3 regions of the Streptomyces sp. SUK 48 genome follow, and region 1 is predicted to be linked to each of the others. Evidence: riboswitches for the same ligand, from Rfam matches in the RefSeq annotation. Region 1 holds a riboswitch; each other region holds the start of a gene.

Region 1 (4,750 bases):
CGAGACAGAGGGCGGCGGCGAGAAGCTGCTTGCGCATGGGTGTCCTTCAGGAGGTGGGCGGGAGCAGGTCGAACAGGAGCTGGACTGCGTCCGTCTCCGGGTGCCGGACGGCATGCGCCCGGACGCCGAACACCTCGGCCAGCAACCGAGGTTCGAGGACGTCCTGGGGCGGGCCGGATGCGACGATCCGGCCGCCGTCGAGGACGTACAGGACGTCGCAGTGGGCTGCGGCCAGGTTGAGGTCGTGGAGCGCGGCCAGCACGGTCAGGCCACTCTCGCGGACCAGGGACAGCACGTCCAACTGGTGCGCGATGTCGAGGTGGTTGGTGGGTTCGTCGAGGACCAGGACCTGTGGTTGCTGGGCGAGGGCCCGGGCGAGGAGGACCCGCTGCTTCTCGCCGCCGGACAGGCTGAGGAACCCGCGGTCGGTCAGGTGGGCGACGCCGGTGCGGTCCATCGCTCTGGTGCAGATCTCCCGGTCCGCTGCGGCCGAGCGGCCCCGGTGCGGCAGCCGGCCCACCGCGACCACCTCGGCGACGGTGAAGTCGAACTCGGCGGAAAACTCCTGCGGCAGCGCGGCCAGCAGCCGGGCGGCGGCCCTGGCGTCCATGGTGTGCAGGTCGTCGCCGCCCAGCCGTACCGCTCCCCCGGCCGGCCGCAGTGCCCGGTACAGGGAGCGCAGCAGGGTGGACTTGCCGCTGCCGTTGGGGCCGATCAGTCCGACGAACGCCCCGCTGCCCACGGTGAGGTGGATGTGCTCGACCAAGCGGGTTCCGGCCGCCTCGATCGTCACGTCGTCGATGTCGAGTCGCATGTCAACGCCCTCCGAACGCGTAGCCGCCGCCTCGCCGCATCAGCAGCAGGAATGCGGGCACCCCGACGACCGCGGTGATCACTCCGACGGGCAACTCGGCGGGGGCGAACAGCAGCCGGGACAGTACGTCCGCCCACACCAGCAGTACGGCCCCGGCGAGTGGGGCGACCGCCAGCACCCTGCGGTGGTCGGCGCCGACGAGCATCCGTACGACGTGCGGCACCATCAGCCCGACGAATCCGATGGCCCCGCTGACCGCCACCACCGTCCCGGTCACGGCGGCGGTGACGAGGAACAGCTCCCGACGGAGCCGGGCCGGTCCGGCACCGAGGGCGGCCGCGGTCTCGTCGCCCATGGCGAGCGCGTTGAGTGCCTCGGCCCGTAGGCGCAGCCAGACCCATCCGGCCGCCACGGTGACCGCCGCGAGCGGCACCTGGGCCCAGGTGGCTCCGCCCAGGCTGCCCAGCAGCCACATCATGGCCGACCGAGCCGCCTCACCCCGGGCCGCGCCGAACACCATGACGGTGGTGACGGCCTCGAAGCCGTATGCGAGTGCGGTACCGGTCAGAATCAGACGCAGCGGCGTCAGGCCCTGCGGTGAGCGGGCCACTGCGTAGACCAGCGTCATGGCCGCGAGCGCCGAGGCGAACGCCGACGCGGACAGCGCCCACACCCCGAACCCGGCAAAGGCTCCGAGGAGGATGACGGCGTTGGCGCCCACCGCCGCGCCCGAAGAGATACCGAGCACGAAGGGGTCGGCCAGCGCGTTGCGCACCATCGCCTGCACGGCCACTCCGACGGCCGCGAGACCCGCTCCCACCACGGCACCGAGGAACACCCGCGGCAGCCGGATCTCCCAGACGATCGTGTACGCGGCCGCGTCACTCGCGTGCACGGTCCCGCCGGTGAGTCCGGCCCACAGGAAACCGAGCACATCGCCCCAGCCGACGCCGGCGGCACCGAGCCCGACCCCGCCCACGACGGACAGCAGGAGCAGCAGCGCCAGAGCCAGGCTGAGCGGCAGCAGGGGTATGCGACTGGGAGCCATACTTCGGCGCACGGGAGGGCCGTCCTTCACACGGGCCGCCTGCTGGACGTCGAGCAGGAGCAGTCCGTACGGCCGTAGGCCGGCCGGGCGGTCCCGTCTCGCAGTCCACGGCGAGCAGTCAACGGGTCGATACGCCCCCGCAGGCGATCGGGCTGGCACGACACCGTCGATCCGGGTCGTGCACACCGTTGCGGGTCAGCGCCGGACTCTCACCGGACTTCCCCCACGGGAGGCGTGGGGAGCCTGACAAGCAGGCTCCGCGGAGGGTTTCAGCAGAGATGACGCTCCCGCTCGGGCGAGTACAGGTGGCTGTCACGGAACTGCTCCGCCCCCAGTGTCCGCCCCACCATGATCACCGCTGTGCGCAGGACGCCGGCCTCCTTCACCTTGTGGGCGATCTCGTCGAGGGCGCCCCGGATGATCAGCTCGTCGGGGCGGGAGGCGTAGGCCACGACCGCGGCAGGACAGTCGGCGCCGTAGTGCGGGAGGAGTTCCTCCACCACGCGGTCCACGTACTTGGCGGCCAGGTGCAGCACGATCAGCGCGCCGCTGCGGCCGAGGGTGGCCAGGTCCTCGCCGTCCGGCATGGCGGTGGCGCGGTTGGCTACGCGGGTGAGGATGACGGTCTGGCCGACGGTCGGCACGGTCAGCTCCCGCTTGAGGGAGGCCGCCGCGGCGGCGAACGCGGGCACGCCGGGGACGACCTCGTAGGGCACCCCGGCCGCGTCCAGCCGCCGCATCTGCTCGGCGACCGCGCTGAACACGGACGGGTCGCCCGAGTGCAGCCGGGCCACGTCGTGGCCCTCGTCGTGGGCGCGGAGCAACTCGGCGGTGATCTCGTCCAGGTCGAGCTGGGCGGTGTCGACCAGGCGTGCGTCCGGCGGGCATTCCGCCAGCAGTTCGCGCGGGACGAGGCTGCCCGCGTACAGGCAGACCTGGCAGGCGGCGAGCGTCCGGGCGCCGCGCACCGTGATCAGGTCGGCGGCACCGGGGCCGGCGCCGATGAAGTACACGGTCATCTGTCTGCTCCTGGAACGGGATTGAGGGTTTTCTGTACGGACCACTGGGTGACCGGCATGGCCTGTCGCCAGCCGGTGAACCCGCCCACGGGCACGGCGTGTGCCACCGCGAGCCGTACCAGCTCGCCACCGTGGCGGCGGTAGGCGTCGGCGAGCAGTGCCTCCGACTCCAGCGTGACCGTGTTGGCGACGAGCCTCCCGCCAGGGGACAGTGCCGCCCAGCAGGCGTCCAGCAGGCCGGGGGCGGTGAGTCCGCCGCCGACGAACACGGCGTGAGGCGCGGGGAGTTCGGCCAACGCGCCGGGAGCGGCACCGGTGACGACCCGAAGCCCCGGCACGCCGAGTCGCTCCGCGTTGCGGAGGATACGTACGGCACGCGCAGGGTCGCGTTCGACGGTGACGGCCCGGCACGACGGGTGGGTGCGCATCCACTCGATCGCGATGGAGCCCGACCCGCCACCGACGTCCCACAGGAGTTCGCCGGGAGCGGGGACGAGCGCGCCGAGCGTGGCGGCCCGGACGTGCTTCTTGGTGAGCTGCCCGTCGTGCTCGTACGCCTCGTCGGGCAGCCCCGGCACCGCACCGAGTCGCAGGGTGTCCGGTGCCTGGCGGCATTCGACGGCCACGATGTTGAGCGCATCGGCGGACTGCTGCGTCCGTGCCCAGTCGTCGGCAGTTGTCTCGGCGGTCGTACGTTCGCGGTCGCCGCCGAGCTGTTCCAGGACGCGCATCCGGCTCGGTCCGAAGCCGCGGTCGCTGAGCAGCGCGGCGACTTCTCCGGGGGTGGTGGCGTCGGCGCCGAGGACGAGGAGGCGCCGGCCGTCGTGCAGGGCGGCGGCGAGGCGGGCGGTGGGGCGGCCCACCAGCGTGACGACCTCGATGTCCTCCAGCGGCCAACCCAGCCGGGCGGCGGCATAGGACACGGATGACGGGTGGGGCAGGACGCGCAGTGTGTCGGCTTCCTCGGCGAGCGCGCGTCCGATGCCGTAGAACATCGGGTCGCCGCTGGCCAGAACGGCGATGCGGCGGCCGACGTGGGCGGCGAGCAGGCGGGGGACGGCGGGGCGCAGGGGCGACGGCCAGGCGACGCGCTCGCCGGCGCACTCGGCAGGCAGCAGATCCAGCTGGCGCGGGCCGCCGATGAGCACCTCGGCGTGACGCAGTTCCGCACGGGCGGGTTCGGCCAGGCCCTTCCAGCCGTCCGCTCCGATCCCTACGACGGTGACGGCGGAGGACGGGCCTTCTCGGGCGGGGGTCACTGCTGGCTACCTCGGAGTTCAGGGGGCGACAGGGGCGCACTCTACTAAGCGATCACCCGTGCGACGGAGTCCGGGTTCACATCCGCACGGATCTTATTGCACACTGTTCGCAATAACGTAGACGCCGCAGGAAGGGGAGGGCATGGGCTCTCCGATCGTGCTCGGGATCGAGTCGTCGTGTGACGAAACCGGTGCGGGGCTCGTCAGGGACGGACGCCTGCTCGGGCACGCCGTGGCGTCGAGCATGGACGAGCATGCCCGTTTCGGCGGAGTGGTGCCCGAGATCGCCTCCCGCGCCCACCTGCACGCCCTGCGCCCGGTGGTGCGTGAGGCACTGGACCAGGCGGGGCTGCGGCTCTCCGACGTCGGAGCGGTCGCCGTGACCACGGGCCCGGGGCTGTCCGGCGCCCTGCAGGTGGGCCTCGCAGGAGCGAAGGGCATCGCCTACGCGCTCGGCGTCCCGCTCTACGGCGTGCACCACCTGGCCGGTCATGTCGCCGCCGACACCCTGGAGCACGGCCCGCTGCCCGACCCCTGCATGGTGCTGATCGTCTCCGGCGGCCACACCTCGCTGCTCCTCGTGCGCGACCTGGCCCGCGACCCGATCACC
Region 2 (4,750 bases), 280 kb from region 1:
GAGAGGCCGACCCCGCCGCCCATCACGATGCCGTCCATGAGGGCGACGTACGGCTTGGGGTAGCGGGCGGTACGGGCGTTGAGGTGGTACTCGTCCCGCCAGAACGCGGCGGAGGCGGTGCCGTCGCCGTCCCGGGCGTCGTCGTGGATGGCGCGGATGTCGCCGCCCGCGCACAGTCCGCGCTCCCCGGCGCCGCTGATGACGACGGCCTGGACGGCCGGATCGTGTGCCCAGCCGGTCAGCGCCGCGTCGACGCGGGTGACCATCTCATGGGTGAGGGCGTTGAGGGCCCGGGGCCGGTTGAGGATGATCCGGGCGGCCCGGCCGGCGGTGCGCAGGAGGACGGGTTCCTCGGCGTCGTTGCTCATCCGAGGGCCTCCGTCAGGCCGCGGGCCACGATGACGCGCATGATCTCGTTGGTTCCTTCCAGGATCTGGTGGACGCGAAGGTCGCGGACGATCTTCTCAATGCCGTACTCGGCGAGGTAGCCGTATCCGCCGTGCAGTTGCAGGGCGCGGTCGGCGACCGAGTACCCGGTGTCGGTGGCGAACCGCTTCGCCATGGCGCACAGGTACGGCGCCTGCGGGTCCCCGGCGTCCAGGGCGCGGGCCGCCTGCTGGACCAGGGCGCGGGCGGCGGTCAGCTCGGTCGCCATGTCGGCGAGGCGGAAGCGCAGGGCCTGGGCGTCGAGGAGGCGGGCGCCGAACGCCTCCCGGTCCGCGAGGTGGGCGAGGCTCCGGTCCAGGGCGCTGCGGGCGCCGCCGAGGGAGCAGGCGGCGATGCCGAGGCGGCCGCCGTTCAGGCCGTTCATCGCGATCCGGAAGCCGTCGCCCGGGCGGCCGAGGAGCCGGTCGGCGGGAATCCGGACGCCGTCCAGGACGACCTGGCGGGTGGGCTGGGCGTGCCAGCCCATCTTGCGTTCGTCCGGGCCGAAGGAGATCCCGGGGTCGTCCTTGTCGACCAGGAACGCGGAGATGCCGCGGGCGCCGGGTTCGCCGGTGCGGGCCATCACCACGTACACCTGGGCGGCGCCCGCGCCCGAGATGAACTGCTTGACGCCGGTGAGCACGTAGTGGTCGCCGTCGGGTACGGCACGGGTGGTGAGGGCGGCCGCGTCGGAGCCGGCGCCGGGTTCGGTCAGGCAGTAGCTCGACAGGTCGTCCATCGCGCACAGCCGGGGCAGCAGGCGCTCGCGCTGGGCGTCGTCGCCGTAGCAGTCGATCATCCAGGCGACCATGTTGTGGATGGACAGATAGCCGGCGATGGCGGGGCAGCCGGAGGCCAGGGTCTCGAAGACGAGCACGCCGTCGGCCCGGGTGAGGGCGGAGCCGCCGTGCTGCTCGCGGACGTAGACGCCGCCGAGGCCGAGCCCGGCGGCCTTGCGCAGGACGTCGACGGGGAAGTGCTTGTCCCGGTCCCAGTCCAGGGCGTGCGGGGCGAGGTGGTCCTGGGCGAAGTCGAGGGTGGCCTCGACGAGGGCCCGCTGGTCCTCGGTGAGCAGGGTGGTGGTCATACGGCGCTCAGCCCATCGTGGGGATCGTGAAGGAGGCGCCCTCGCGGCGGCCGGCGGGCCAGCGGGAGGTGACGGTCTTGGTGCGGGTGCAGAAGCGGATCGCGTCCGGTCCGTGCTGGCCGAGGTCGCCGAAGCCGGAGCGCTTCCAGCCGCCGAAGGTGTGGTGGGCGACGGGCACCGGGATGGGCACGTTCACGCCGACCATGCCGGTGTTCACCCGCCGGGTGAAGTCGCGGGCGGTGTCCCCGTCGCGGGTGAAGATCGCGACGCCGTTGCCGTAGCGGTGCTCGCTGGGCAGGCGCAGGGCCTCTTCGTAGCCGGCGGCGCGGACCACCGAGAGGACCGGGCCGAAGATCTCCTCCTGGTAGATCCGCATGTCCGGGGTGACCCGGTCGAAGAGGGAGGCGCCGGCGAAGAATCCCTTCTCGTGGCCGGGGAGGACGAAGTCCCTTCCGTCCACGACGAGTTCGGCGCCCTCCTGGACACCGAGGCCGACGTAGTCGCGGACCCGGCGCAGGGCCTCGGGGGCGACCAGCGGGCCGAAGTCGGCCGCGGGGTCGTCGCTGCGGCCGATGCGCAGCGCGGCGATGCGTTCGGTGAGCCGGGCGACGAGGGCGTCCGCGGTGGCCTCGCCGACCGGCACGGCGACCGAGATGGCCATGCAGCGCTCGCCGGCCGAGCCGTACCCGGCGCCGATCAGCGCGTCCACCGCCTGGTCCAGATCGGCGTCCGGCATCACGATCAGATGGTTCTTGGCGCCACCGAAGCACTGGGCGCGCTTGCCGTGGGCGGCGGCGGTGGCGTAGACGTGCGCGGCGATCGGGGTGGAGCCGACGAAGCCGAGGGCGGCGACGCGCGGGTCCTCCAGGAGGGTGTCGACAGCGTCCCGGGCGCCGTTGACGACGTTCAGCACGCCCGGCGGCAGGCCCGCCTCCAGGAAGAGTTCGGCGAGCCGCAGCGGCACCGACGGGTTGCGCTCGGAGGGCTTGAGGACGAAGGCGTTGCCGCAGGCCAGCGCGGGTGCGGCCTGCCAGAGCGGGATCATGGCGGGGAAGTTGAACGGTGTGATGCCCGCGATGACGCCGAGGGGCGCGCGCAGGGAGTGCACATCGATGCCGGTGCCCGCGTTGTCGCTGAACTCGCCCTTGAGCAGATGCGGGATGCCGACGGCGAACTCCACGACGTCCAGGCCGCGCTGGAGGTCGCCGTGGGCGTCGGCGACGGTCTTGCCGTGCTCGGCCGACAGCAGCCGGGCCAGCGCGTCCTTCTCCTGCTCGGCGAGCTGGAGGAAGCGCAGCAGGACGCGGGCGCGGCGCTGCGGGTTGAACTCGGCCCAGGCGCGCTGCGCCTCGGCGGCGGAGGCGATCGCGGCCTCGGTCTCGGCCCGGCCGGCGAGCGGCACCAGGGCCTGGACCTCACCGGTGTTGGGGTCGTACACCTCGCCGTGCGCCCCGGAGGTGCCCGGGACGCGCTTGCCGTCGACGAAGTGGGTCAACTCGCGTACGGCGGAGGGTGTCTGGGGACGGATCATGGCTGCCTGCTCTCGTCAGGGGGGTGATCCGGGATGGTGCGCGGCAGCGGCACACGGCCGGGTGCGCGGGGGCGCGTGCGGGCGTGCCGGGGCGGCGCGAAAGACGCGGTGGCGGGCCGGGCCTCAGACCGGTACGGCGGGATTGCCGCGCGGGAGGGGCCCGCGTCGGCTCGCGCCGGGATCATGGGTGCGCAGGGGTGCCATGCGTGTCGGCTCCATCCTCGTGGACAACACGGAACATCCCGCGGCCGGTATCCTGACTCCCGGATCAGCGCGCGCCGTCCGCCTTCCCGACATCCTGCTCGTCAGTGGCGTATGGGGCGACGGCGTACTCCCCGGTCACAGTGGCGGGACCGTGCCGGATTCACACCGGCTTCCCTGCACCGCGGGCCTTCTCCCCCGAATATATAGTTGGACGTCCTAGTAAATCCAGTGTCCCCGTGCATCCGGTGCGTCCGCACGGGATTCGGTACGCCTCTTCAGGCCACGCCGTCCGCGCTCTCCGCGGGCCGCTCACGGGGTCCGGCGAAGCGGACCGGAGCCCGGAAGCGGGCGCGGCGGGCGGCGCGCCGGAAGGTGGCCAGCACCGCCGGACCGGCCAGCAGCACGCACACGAAGTTGGTGACGGCCCGGCCGGTGTCCCAGCCCAGCGAGGTGGCGAGGTCGAAGGCGACGTAGCGGTGCCACTGCTCGGTGAAGGGCAGGCCCGGCAGATAGGCGATCGAACTGTTCGGGTCCAGGGAGAACGGCCAGAAGGAGAGGTTGAGCAGGAAGCCGAAGAGGTAGCCGGACAGCGAGCCGTAGCCGGCGAGCATGAGCACCTCGCGCCGGCCGCTCGCCCGGGGCAGGAATCCGGCGAGCATGCCGACGAACGCGCAGCCGAACATCTGGTACGGCATCCAGGGCCCCACTCCCCCGGTGATCAGCGCGGAGGCGAACAGCGAGGTGCAGCCGAGGACGAAGCCGAAGCCAGGTCCGTACACCCGCCCGGCGAGCACCAGGACGAAGAAGACCGTCTCGATGCCCGCCGTACCGGCCCCGAGGGGGCGCAGGGCCGCGTCGACGGCGGAGAGCACGCCGAGCATGGCGAGTGCCTTGGAGTCGATGCCGCCCTCGGCGATCTCCGAGAGCACCACGCACAGCACGAGCACCAGCAGCACGGCGAAGATCAGCGGGGGCGCGTAGGAGGAGCCGAACGTCCCGGGCGCGACCACGAACGGCCAGAAGAACGCGACGAGTCCGAGGAGGGCGGCGAGTGCCATGACCACCCCGGCCCGTCCGGTCAGCCGGATGGCGGGCGCTCCGGCCCCCGCGCGTCCTCTCACGACCGCGCCCCTTCCGGGTCCGCGAGTTCCCGCTCGACCTGATGCACCGTCAGGAAGGTGAGAGGGGCGAGGATCTTCGCCGTCTGCGGGGCGAAGGTCGGCGAGGAGACGATGACTTCGGCGGTGGGGCCGTCGGCCACGACGTCCCCCTCGGCCATGACGACGACCCGGTCGGCGGCGCGGGCGGCGAACTCGACGTCATGGGTGGAGATGACGACCGCGCGGCCCTCGGCCGCCAGGGCGTCCACGATGCCGGTCAGCGCCGCCTTGGCCCGGTAGTCCAGGCCCCGGGTCGGCTCGTCCAGGAGCACGACCGCCGGTGCGGCGGCCAGTTGGACGGCCAGGACGAGAGCGAGCTTCTGCCCCTCCGACAGGTCGCGG
Region 3 (4,750 bases), 5.4 Mb from region 1:
ACCTCGGACCCGGGCGAGCTGCCGGGCGGCTGGCAGTACTGGACCTTCTGGCAGTACGCCACCTCCGGCCGGCTGCCGGGTGACCAGAATCTCTTCAACGGCACCTCCGGCAGGCTGCGGACCTTCGCCGCGGCCGGCGACCCAAGGGGCGCAGGGGCACCGGGGGTTCCGGAAGCGGAAGCGGAGCCTCATACCCCCGATGCGGTCACTCCTCTGCCCGCCCCAGTTCATCTTCCGTTCACCCAGGTTGCCTACGTTCATCCGGACAACGACCTCGAATGATTGTCTGGGTAAATGGAAAGCTTCTCGCTGATCCTCGCGATTGTGGTGGTCACCGCACTCGCGTTTGATTTCACGAACGGTTTCCACGACACCGCGAACGCGATGGCCACCACCATCTCCACCGGCGCGATGAAGCCGAAGCTCGCGGTAGCCATGTCCGCCACCCTCAACCTGGTGGGCGCCTTCCTCTCCGTGGAGGTCGCCAACACGATCTCCAAGGGACTCGTCGACGAGAGCGGCATCCGCCCCGAGGTCATCTTCGCCGCCCTGGTCGGCGCGATCCTCTGGAACCTGCTGACCTGGCTGGTGGGCCTGCCCTCCAGTTCCTCGCACGCCCTGATGGGCGGTCTGATCGGCGCCGCCGTCGCCTCCGCCGGATTCGGCGCCGTGCACGGCGAGGTGCTGGTCACCAAGGTGCTGCTGCCCGCGGTCGCCGCGCCGGTCGTGGCGGGTCTCGCCGCGCTGGTGGCGACCCGGCTCTCCTACCGGGCCGGCACCAGGACCGAGGGCGAGGCCACCCGCAAGGGCTTCCGCGCCGGACAGGTCGCCTCCGCCGCGCTGGTCTCCCTCGCGCACGGCACCAACGACGCGCAGAAGACGATGGGCATCATCACCCTCGCGCTGATCGCGGGCGGCGCCATCGCCCCCGGCTCCAACCCTCCCACCTGGGTGATCCTCTCCGCGGGCCTCGCCATCGCGCTCGGCACCTACATCGGCGGCTGGCGCATCATCCGCACCATGGGCACCGGCCTCACCGATCTGGAGCCCCGCCAGGGCTTCGCCGCGCAGACCAGCGCCGCGACCGCCATCCTGGCCTCCTCCCACCTCGGCTTCTCCCTCTCCACCACCCACGTCGTCTCCGGCGCGGTGATGGGTTCGGGCCTCGGCCGCAAGGGCGGTGTGGTCCGCTGGTCCACCGCGACCCGGATGGCCGTCGCCTGGGTGCTCACCCTGCCGGCCGCCGCGCTGGTCGGCGCGGGCGCCGAGGCCGTCACCGGACTCGGCGACGGGGGCACCGCCGCGGTCGCCGTCTTCCTGGTCGCCGCGAGCGCCTGGATCTACAAGCTGTCCCGGCGCGAGGTCATCGACCACACCAACGTGGTCGCCGACCCGGCCGCGGAGCCCTCCGGCGTGGTGACCACCGCCATCGCCGCGGTGAGCCCCCCGCCCGCGGGCACGATCACCGAGGACCTGACGGCCACCATCCCGGCCCCCGCGCAGGCCCCGGCCGCCGAAGCGACGGCCTCCGCCGCCGCCACGGCCCCGCCCGCCACCGTCTGACCCCCGAGCCCCGTTCACCAAGGAAGCGACCCCATGAAGATCGACTGGGCGGCCATCGGCTCCGTCTTCGGCGTCAGCCTCGCGTTCACCGTGGGCCTGGTGGTCCTGTTCACCCTCGGCGTCAACGGCCTCGCCCGGCGCGAGAAGGCCGCGGCCGAGGGCGGCTCCGCCACGCTCGCCGTCACCGGCGCCTACGTCTGCTTCGCGGCCTGCGCGGCGGCGGTGGCGTACGGCATCCTCCTGATCGTCGCCAAGCCCTGAGCCCGGGGCCCGCGTCGGCCCCGGCAGTTCCCCGAAGGCTCCCCTCCGCGCCCGCGGCAGGGGAGCCTCTCGCATGCCCCGGCCACCCCTCGTGGTGTGGGAATCTGCACACTCCCGCAGGTCAACGGCAAGTTGACGGCCGTTCCGGGGGCGTGGTGGACTGCCCACGCCATCTACGGCAGCAGAAGAGGAAGCCGGTGCGAATCCGGCGCGGTCCCGCCACTGTCACCGGGGAAGAACTCCCCGGGTAGCCAGGAACTCTCGCCGCCGGATCACGTCGAACCAGGGCGCGGACACCCTGAGTGAGGACACATCGCCATGCTCGGCTGCCGAAGGACCAGTACCAGCACCACTGCCGCGGTGACCACGGCCGGCTGAGCCGATGGCCGCCGATCGCAGTTACGCGTACGGCGCCGCCGCCGGACTCCTCGGCGACCTCCTCCTCGGCGATCCCCGCCGCGGGCACCCGGTCGCCGCGTTCGGGCGTGCGGCCGCCGCCGTCGAGGGCGCGTTGTGGCACGACCACCGCGGCTGGGGCACCCTGCACACCACCGTGTGCGCCGGTGGCGCCGTCGCGCTCGGAGCGCTGGCCGCACGCGTCGTACGCCCCTCCCCCGCCGCCTCCGCCGCCCTGACCGCCGCGGCCGCCTGGGCCGTCGTCGGCGGCACCTCCCTCGCCCGCGAGGCCGAGGCCATCGGGGCCGCCCTGACCGCCGGGGACATCGAGGGAGCCCGCGCCCGGCTGCCGCATCTGTGCGGCCGGGACCCGCAGGCGCTGGACGCCGACGGGATCGCGCGGGCCGTGGTCGAGTCGGTCGCCGAGAACACCTCCGACGCGGTCGTGGGCGCCCTGGTGTGGGGCGCCGCCGCCGGCGTGCCGGGGCTGCTCGGCTTCCGGGCCGTCAACACCCTGGACGCGATGGTGGGTCACAAGTCCGCCCGGTACCGCCGCTTCGGCTGGGCGTCCGCGCGCCTGGACGACGTGGCCGGCTGGCCGGGAGCCCGGCTGACCGCCGTCCTCGCCGCCGCGGCCGGACCCGATCCGCGCCGCGCCCTGCGGGCCTGGCGCGCCGACGCCCGCCGCCATCCGAGCCCCAACGCCGGTCCCGTGGAGGCATCCTTCGCGGGCGCCCTCGGCGTACGCCTGGGCGGCACCCTCTCCTACGGCGGCCGCGTCGAGCACCGTCCCGTGCTGGGCGGCGCCACCGGACGGGCCGTACAGGTCGCCGACATCGGGCGGGCCGTACGGCTCTCCCGGCGCGTCGGCCTGCTCGCGCTCGGCACCACGGTCGCCGCGCGCCTCCTCGTCAACGCACGGAAGGGACGCGGGAAGTGAACGGTGGGCTCCTCGTCGCCGGCACCACCTCCGACGCCGGCAAGAGCGTCGTGACGGCCGGGATCTGCCGCTGGCTGGTGCGCCAGGGCGTGAAAGTCGCGCCGTTCAAGGCGCAGAACATGTCCCTCAACTCCTTCGTCACCCGCGAGGGCGCCGAGATCGGGCGGGCCCAGGCCATGCAGGCCCAGGCGTGCCGGATCGAGCCGACCGCGCTGATGAACCCCGTGCTGCTCAAGCCGGGCGGCGAACAGAGCAGCCAGGTGGTGCTGCTGGGCAAGCCGGTGGGCGAGATGAGCGCGCGCGGCTACCACGGCGGACGCCAGCAGCGGCTGCTGGGCACGGTCCTCGACTGTCTGGCCGAGCTGCGCGGACAGTACGACGCGGTGATCTGCGAGGGCGCGGGCAGCCCGGCCGAGATCAATCTGCGCCGCACCGACATCGTCAACATGGGGATCGCGCGCGGCGCCCGGCTGCCCGTGCTCGTCGTCGGCGACATCGACCGCGGCGGCGTCTTCGCCTCCTTCTTCGGCACCCTCGCACTGCTCTCGCCCGAGGACCAGGAGCTGGTCGCCGGGTTCCTGGTGAACAAGTTCCGCGGCGATGTCTCGCTGCTGGAGCCGGGGCTGGACATGCTCAAGGGCCTCACCGGGCGGCCGGCGTACGGCGTGCTGCCGTTCCGGCACGGGCTCGGCATCGACGAGGAGGACGGCCTCCGCGTCTCCCTGCGGGGCGCGGTGCGGGAGTCGGCCGTCGCTCCCCCGCTCGGCGCGGACGTGCTGCGCGTCGCCGTGTGCGCGATCCCGCTGATGTCCAACTTCACCGACGTGGACGCGCTGGCCGCCGAACCCGGCGTCGTGGTGCGGTTCGTGGACCGCCCGGAGGAGCTGGCCGACGCCGACCTGGTCGTCGTCCCCGGCACCCGGGGCACCGTCCGGGCGCTCCGGTGGCTGCGCGAGCGCGGCCTCGCCGACGCGCTCGCCCGCAGGGCCGCCGAACACCGGCCCGTGCTCGGCGTCTGCGGCGGCTTCCAGATCCTCGGCGAGCACATCGAGGACGACGTGGAGTCGCGGGCCGGCGCCGTCCCCGGCCTCGGGCTGCTGCCCGTGCGAGTGCGGTTCGCCCGCGAGAAGACCCTCACCCGCCCCACCGGCCGGGCCCTCGGCGAACCGGTCGAGGGGTACGAGATCCATCACGGCGTCGCCCGGGTCGGCGGCGGCGAACCCTTCCTGGACGGCTGCCGGGTGGGCGCCACCTGGGGCACCCACTGGCACGGCTCCCTGGAGTCGGACGGCTTCCGCCGGGCCTTTCTGCGCGAGGTGGCCGCCGCCGCGGGCCGCCGCTTCGTGCCCGCGCCGGACACCTCCTTCGCCGCGCTGCGCGAGGAGCAGCTCGACCGGCTCGGCGACCTGATCGAACAGCACGCGGACACGGACGCGCTGTGGCGGCTCATCGAGTCCGGCGCGCCGCAAGGACTGCCCTTCATCCCACCGGGAGCGCCCGCATGAGCACAGTGTTGTTGTTGTCCACCGCCGACACGGATCTGCTGGCGGCCCGGGCCAGTGGGGCCGGCTATCTGATCGGCAACCCCAC

Evidence for each region. A riboswitch is a leader RNA that binds a small molecule or an ion and turns the genes downstream of it on or off. The one in region 1 is predicted to bind cobalamin.
Region 2: another riboswitch for cobalamin. It lies ahead of GHR20_RS04635 (CoA-acylating methylmalonate-semialdehyde dehydrogenase); the one in region 1 lies ahead of GHR20_RS03610 (iron ABC transporter permease).
Region 3: another riboswitch for cobalamin. It lies ahead of GHR20_RS27570 (cobalamin biosynthesis protein); the one in region 1 lies ahead of GHR20_RS03610 (iron ABC transporter permease).

Annotation. Positions count from the first base shown of each region.
Region 1 covers NZ_CP045740.1:812,166-816,915, forward strand. Annotated here, with positions in the region: gene GHR20_RS03600 (ABC transporter substrate-binding protein) at 1-37, opposite strand, end outside; gene GHR20_RS03605 (ABC transporter ATP-binding protein) at 47-814, opposite strand; gene GHR20_RS03610 (iron ABC transporter permease) at 816-1,862, opposite strand; cobalamin riboswitch at 1,983-2,115, opposite strand; gene cobM (precorrin-4 C(11)-methyltransferase) at 2,132-2,881, opposite strand; gene cbiE (precorrin-6y C5,15-methyltransferase (decarboxylating) subunit CbiE) at 2,878-4,140, opposite strand; gene tsaD (tRNA (adenosine(37)-N6)-threonylcarbamoyltransferase complex transferase subunit TsaD) at 4,283-4,750, shown strand, end outside.
Region 2 covers NZ_CP045740.1:1,092,276-1,097,025, forward strand. Annotated here, with positions in the region: gene GHR20_RS04625 (enoyl-CoA hydratase/isomerase family protein) at 1-368, opposite strand, end outside; gene GHR20_RS04630 (acyl-CoA dehydrogenase family protein) at 365-1,513, opposite strand; gene GHR20_RS04635 (CoA-acylating methylmalonate-semialdehyde dehydrogenase) at 1,521-3,044, opposite strand; cobalamin riboswitch at 3,273-3,454, opposite strand; gene GHR20_RS04640 (ECF transporter S component) at 3,524-4,306, opposite strand; gene GHR20_RS04645 (ABC transporter ATP-binding protein) at 4,366-4,750, opposite strand, start outside.
Region 3 covers NZ_CP045740.1:6,235,814-6,240,563, reverse strand. Annotated here, with positions in the region: partial or broken gene GHR20_RS27585 (lysozyme) at 1-129, shown strand, start outside; gene GHR20_RS27580 (inorganic phosphate transporter) at 295-1,563, shown strand; gene GHR20_RS27575 (hypothetical protein) at 1,597-1,824, shown strand; cobalamin riboswitch at 1,964-2,108, shown strand; gene GHR20_RS27570 (cobalamin biosynthesis protein) at 2,207-3,160, shown strand; gene GHR20_RS27565 (cobyric acid synthase) at 3,157-4,665, shown strand; gene cobN (cobaltochelatase subunit CobN) at 4,662-4,750, shown strand, end outside.